2 regions of the Streptomyces sp. NPDC059897 genome follow, and region 1 is predicted to be linked to the other one. Evidence: riboswitches for the same ligand, from Rfam matches in the RefSeq annotation. Region 1 holds a riboswitch; the other holds the start of a gene.
The links. A riboswitch is a leader RNA that binds a small molecule or an ion and turns the genes downstream of it on or off. The one in region 1 is predicted to bind thiamine pyrophosphate.
Positions count from the first base shown of each region.

Region 2: it holds a riboswitch for thiamine pyrophosphate, as region 1 does, so the genes downstream of both, ACFV9W_RS01110 (purine-cytosine permease family protein) here and thiC (phosphomethylpyrimidine synthase ThiC) in region 1, are expected to answer to the same signal.

Region 1 is NZ_JBHWKQ010000009.1:104,751-107,999, forward strand. It holds gene thiC (phosphomethylpyrimidine synthase ThiC) at 1-1,651, opposite strand, end outside; TPP riboswitch at 1,644-1,815, opposite strand; gene ACFV9W_RS12910 (YibE/F family protein) at 1,887-3,224, shown strand.
Region 2 is NZ_JBHWKQ010000001.1:234,896-238,144, forward strand. It holds gene ACFV9W_RS01110 (purine-cytosine permease family protein) at 1-1,209, opposite strand, end outside; TPP riboswitch at 1,199-1,294, opposite strand; gene ACFV9W_RS01115 (family 2B encapsulin nanocompartment shell protein) at 1,710-3,128, shown strand; gene ACFV9W_RS01120 (family 2 encapsulin nanocompartment cargo protein terpene cyclase) at 3,182-3,249, shown strand, end outside.

The DNA.
Region 1 (3,249 bases):
TCATCGAGCAGAACTTCGGCCCGCACATCGAGCAGAAGTGCGCCGTCTTCGCGGGCTCCGCGGGCAGCGTCTCGTCATGGAACTCGCGTGCCGTGTCCGGGTCGAGGGCCAGGTTGAACTGGTCCTCCCAGCGGAACTCGAAGCGGGCGTCGGAGAGCGCGTCGTCCCATGCCTGGGCGTCCGGGTGCCCCTTGGCGAGGTCCGCCGCATGCGCCGCGATCTTGTACGTGATGACCCCGGTCTTCACGTCGTCGCGGTTGGGCAGGCCCAGGTGCTCCTTGGGCGTGACGTAGCAGAGCATCGCCGTGCCCCACCAGGCGATCATCGCGGCGCCGATCCCGGACGTGATGTGGTCGTACGCCGGGGCGACGTCGGTGGTCAGCGGGCCGAGCGTGTAGAACGGCGCCTCCTCGCAGATCTCCTGCTGGAGGTCGATGTTCTCCTTGATCTTGTGCATCGGGACGTGGCCCGGGCCCTCGATCATCGTCTGCACGTTGTGACGCTTGGCGATGGAGTTCAGCTCGCCGAGTGTCCTCAGCTCGGCGAACTGCGCCTCGTCGTTGGCATCCGCGATCGATCCGGGGCGCAGGCCGTCGCCGAGCGAGTACGTGACGTCGTAGGCCGCGAGGATCTCGCAGAGCTCCTCGAAGTTCTCGTAGAGGAAGCTCTCCTTGTGGTGCGCGAGGCACCAGGCGGCCATGATCGAGCCGCCGCGCGAGACGATGCCGGTCTTGCGGTCGGCGGTCAGCGGGACGAACGGGAGGCGAACGCCCGCGTGGACCGTCATGTAGTCCACGCCCTGCTCGGCCTGCTCGATGATGGTGTCCCGGTAGATCTCCCAGGACAGTTCCTCGGCCTTGCCGTCGACCTTTTCGAGGGCCTGGTAGAGCGGCACGGTGCCGATCGGCACGGGGGAGTTGCGCAGCAGCCACTCGCGCGTGGTGTGGATGTTGCGGCCGGTGGAGAGGTCCATGACCGTGTCGGCGCCCCACTTGGTCGCCCAGGTCATCTTGTCCACCTCCTCCTCGATGGAGCTCGTCACGGCCGAGTTGCCGATATTGGCGTTGACCTTCACCAGGAATCGCTTGCCGATGATCATCGGCTCGATCTCCGGGTGGTTGACGTTGGCGGGCAGCACGGCCCGGCCCGCCGCGATCTCCTCGCGCACGACCTCCGGCGCGACGTTCTCCCGGATGGCCACGTACTCCATCTCGGGGGTGATCTCCCCCCGGCGGGCGTACGCGAGTTGGGTCACGGCCCGCCCCTCGCGGCCGCGGCGCGGCTGACGCGGGCGGCCGGGGAAGACCGCGTCGAGGTTGCGCAGGCCGCCGCGCGGCGACGTGTGCTTGATGCCGTCGTCCTCGGGACGGACGGGGCGGCCCGCGTACTCCTCGGTGTCGCCGCGGCTGATGATCCAGTTCTCCCGCAGCGGAGCGAGGCCGCGGCGGACATCGGTGTCGACGGTCGGGTCGGTGTACGGACCTGAGGTGTCGTACAGCGTCACCGACTGCCCATTGGTGAGGTGCACTTGACGGACCGGCACCTGGAGGTCGGGGCGCGAGCCCCTGATGTACCCCTTGTGCCAGCCGATGGACTGGCCGGTCTCCTCGGTCGAGCTGGAGGCAGGCGTGTGTGCGTCCGTTGTGGTCATGAGACCTACTCCCTACGCCGGCATTACCCGGTAACAGGTTCAGCGGTCGACGCAGCGGTATTCGTCCCCTGGTCACGCCGTTCCACGCTGTTTCACGTGAAACGCGCTGGGACGAAGGTCAGCGCCCTCTCAGCCCGGTGCTCCGAGCTCCCGCGATGGCAAAAGCGCCTCCACGCTAACGTGACATACGCCGCGTTGAACAGAGGGCCCCCTCCGTTCTTGCGATGATCTGGCGGTGACCACCAGCCAACAGCCCCCAGCCCCGCCGTCCCACCCGCCGCACGGGCACTCCCACAGCCATGGCCCGGCGGCGCCCGTCTCGCGGCACCTGCGCAAAGTGATCGCGGCCGTTCTGATCCCGTTCGCGGTCGCGGTCGTCGTGGGTCTCGCGGTGCTCTGGCCGGGCGGCGCACCGCCGCACGAGCGCAGCGGGGTCGGCTTCGACCGGCAGACGCAGCAGGCCACGGTCACCCAGGTCGAGAAGGTCGACTGCTCGTCCGTGCACGCGCAGGGGCAGAGCCCCACCGGGGACCCCACGGCGCAGCAGGGCACCACCGGCGAGCAGAAGACCAGTGGCACCTGTGAGAACGCGACGATCCGGATCGACAGCGGCAAGGACAAGGGCCGTACGTTCACCGAGGTCGTCCAGCCGGACTCACCGCGGCAGTTGCACGAGGGCCAGAAGGTGATCGCCGCCTACGCGCCGGACGCGCCGAAGGAACTGCAGTACTCGGTCACCGATGTGAACCGCAAGCTTCCGATGGCCCTGCTGGCCGGGATCTTCGCCCTCGCCGTGGTCGTGGTGGGCCGGATGCGCGGCGTCATGGCACTGATCGCGCTCGCGATCAGCTTCCTGGTCCTGACGTTCTTCATCCTGCCCGCGATTCTGCAGGGGTCGAACCCTCTCGTCGTCGCGGTGATCGGGGCCAGCGCGATCATGCTCATCGCGCTCTACATGTGTCACGGCCTGACAGCCAGAACCTCCGTCGCCGTGCTCGGCACCCTCGTCTCGCTGCTGCTGATCGGCCTATTGGGCTCGCTGTTCATCGGCTGGGCGGCCCTGACGGGCAACACCGACGACAACACGGGGCTGATCCACGGCCTGTACCCGGACATCGACATGAGCGGTCTGCTGCTCGCCGGGGTCATCATCGGCTCGCTCGGCGTGCTCGACGATGTGACGGTCACCCAGACCTCCGCCGTGTGGGAGCTGCACGAGGCGAACCCGACGCTGGGCCGGCGCGCCCTGTACCGGGCGGCCATCCGCATCGGGCGCGACCACATCGCATCCGTCGTCAACACGCTCGTCCTGGCCTACGCGGGCGCCGCGCTGCCGCTGCTGCTGCTCTTCTCGATCGCGCAGAGCAGCGTCGCCGACGTGGCCAACAGCGAGCTGGTGGCCGAGGAGATCGTTCGGACGCTGGTCGGCTCGATCGGCCTCGTCGCCTCGGTGCCGGTGACCACCGCACTGGCCGCGCTCGTGGTCTCCGCCGACCGCCCGGAGAAGCAGGGGCCCGCGAAGGCCGCTCCCGCTCCTGGACGCGGTGGCGGAGGCCGGCGGCGCAAACGCTGAAAGGCGCGGAGCTGCTCGGGTGCAC
Region 2 (3,249 bases), on a different contig from region 1:
GGCGAGGTCGAGCGGCACACCGGCGCGCGCCTTGGCCCGGGCGCGCCAGTCGACGATGACGATCGCGACGAAGCCGGGGATCCAGTACCCGACGAACAGCAGCACATTCTGGAACCGCGCGGTGGTGTCGGCGTCGTGCATCCACAGCACGAGCGGGAAGCCGAGGACGGCGGCGAGGGCGGCGGCCACCGGGCGCGGGATGCGCACGCCGATGGTCTGCAGGGCGAGCGAACCGCTGTAGTCGTTCATGGCGTTGCTGCACAGCGCGGCAAGCGCCACGGCGAGCAGCCCGAATCCGCCGAGCACTCCCCCGCCGAGGATCTTGTCGACCCCGGCCGCCGTCTGGTCGGTGAGCACGGAGGCTCCCCATAGGCCGAGCGCCTGGACGGCCACGAACGACACCAGCAGGCCGAGCAGCGTGTACCAGAACATGCGCGTACGGGAGGTGGCGGCGGGCAGGTAGCGGCTGAAGTCGCTGGCGTACGGCGCCCAGGACAGACTGAGGCTCAGCGCGATGGTGCTGGTCAGGACGAAGGCACCGACGCGGTCGGCGCCGTGCACGGAGGCGTGGGCCGCGGGGTGCACACCGTCGAGCATCCGCCAGGCGATGAGCGCGAAGGCGGCGCCGAGCACGAAGGTCATGACGATCTGCAGCCGGTGGATGGCCTCGTAGCCGAACACACCGAGCAGCCCCTGGGCGAGCAGCATGACGAGGACGCCGGCCCAGAACGGCCAGCCGAGCAGCCGGGCCAGCGCCTCACCGCCGAACAGGCCGATCAGCGCGTCCCAGGCGATGGACGACAGCCACTGGAGCACGCCGGGCAGCGCGACGCCCCGCCCGAACGCGAGCCCGGCGAGCGGGAGTTGGCCCGCTCCGGTGCGGCTCCCCCACGTCCCCAGGTATGCGGTCGGCACCGCGCCGATCAGGGTGCCGAGCACGACGGCGGCGAGCGCGGTGGCGAAGTCGAGGCCGAGGGCGATGCCGACGGTGCCGGTGAAGACGCCGGTCATCGTCAGGTTCGGGGCGAACCACACGGTGAACAGGCGACCGGCGCCGCCGTAGCGGTTGGCTTCGGGGACCGGTTCGATGCCGTGCCCCTCGATGCCGAAGTCGCCGGGGGCCGCGGGCATTCGCCCGTCGAAGGCGCCGCTCTCGCGGTCGACAGGCAGGCCACTGCCACTGCCACTGGAAACATGCGTCACAGGCATGAGACATCCCTCCGCCAGTACGAACTGGTTCAGGTTCGACGGGTGTGTTCTCAGCCCTCTGGTCGGGGCACCCCGTGTCCGGTTACGGCCGCCAGCGTAACGCGGTGGCGCGGCGTGTCGCACGGGAGGGTTCCGGTTCCGTCGCGTCCGCCCGTACTTCGCGCGCTACAGGGTCGGCAATGCGGAGCTCTGTGGCAACTGGCCGACTTCTGTCGGTTTCGCGGCGCCGCGACGCGCTCCCGCCGCGTGACATCACGGTCGGCGCCCGCTCGGGCGCTCCGGGGAAACCGGCCGAGATCCGTCGGTCGCCGGGCAAACACCGACCGGACTCGATCATCGTATCGAGTTAATGCCACCGGCTTTCCTTGGCCGGGCGGGCGAGACGGCCCTTACGGTGATTCTGGTTCTGGACGCATTACCGCCGAATTTTTCACCTTTCCTTCTTCTGTCCCGTAGTAACGGGCATGCGCGCTTTCGCCCGACCAAGGAGAGCTCACTCGATGACCGTTGACTCGACCACCCCGGACACCGCGTCGGTGCCGCCGCAGCAGACCAGCCTGGGCACGGCGGCCGCCCGCAATCTCGCCACCACCACCAAGTCCGCCCCGCAGATGCAGGAGATCACCTCGCGGTGGCTGCTGCGGATGCTGCCCTGGGTGGAGACCAAGGGCGGCGTCTACCGGGTCAACCGCCGCCTGACCTACACCGTCGGCGACGGCACCATCGAGTTCATCCAGGACGGCGGCGACGTCCGCGTGATCCCCCGCGAACTCGGTGAACTGGCCCTGCTGCGCGGCTTCGACGACGTCGAGGTGCTGACCGCGCTCGCCGACCGGTGCGTACAGCGCGACTTCCGGGCCGGCGACACACTGGTCGAGCGCGGGGCACCGGCGGACAAGCTCCACCTCATCGCCCACGGCCGCATCAACCAGTTCTCCGAGGGCGAGTACGGCGACGAGGTCGCGCTCGACGTCCTCGCCGACGGCGACCGCTTCGGCGACAACGCGCTCCTCGACGAGGACGCCCGCTGGGAGCAGACCGTGGTCGCCGAGACCTCGGGCACCCTCCTCACCCTCTCGCGCGCCGACTTCGCGTCCGTGCTGTCCTCGGCGCCGCCCCTGCAAGAGCACATCGACGAGTTCAAGTCGCTCGCGAGCCGGGGCCAGAATCACCGCGGCGAGGCGGAGATCCCGATGTCGGCGGGCCACGTCGGGGAGCACGAACTGCCCGGCGCGTTCGTCGACTACGAGGCGAAACCGCGCGAGTACGAGCTCTCGGCCGCCCAGACGATCCTGCGGGTCCACACCCGGGTCGCCGACCTCTACAACGAGCCGATGAACCAGACGAAGGAGCAACTGAGGCTCACCGTCGAGGCGTTGCGTGAACGCCAGGAACACGAGCTCGTCAACAACCGGGAGTTCGGCCTGCTCCACAACGCCGACTTCAAGCAGCGCCTCCAGCCGCACTCGGGCCCGCCCACCCCGGACGACCTGGACGAGCTGCTGTGCCGCCGCCGCGGCTCGAAGTTCTTCCTGGCACACCCCCGCACGATCGCGGCGATGGGGCGCGAGTTCAACGCCCGCGGCCTGTACCCCGACCACGTCGACCTCGGCGGCCAGCAGGTCCCGGCCTGGCGCGGGGTGCCGATCCTGCCCTGCAACAAGATCCCGGTCACCAAGGAACGCACCAGCTCGATCCTCTGCATGCGTACCGGCGAGGACAACCAGGGTGTCATCGGCCTGCACCAGACGGGTCTGCCGGACGAGTACGAGCCGGGCCTGTCGGTCCGGTTCATGGGCGTCGACGACCAGGCCATCACCAAGTACCTCGTCAGCACCTACTACTCCGCCGCGATCCTCGTGCCGGACGCGGTCGGTGTGCTGGAGAACGTGCAGATCGGCCGCTGGCCCAGCAGGTAGCGGGGCAGGACCGCAGCCGCCCGTACCGCCAAGGAGCCCTCAAGGAGACATGGATGCCCCCGCCTGAGCCGACACCTCCGCAGTCGAGCCTGCCGGAAGCGGCCACCCGCTTCGGGGCGCA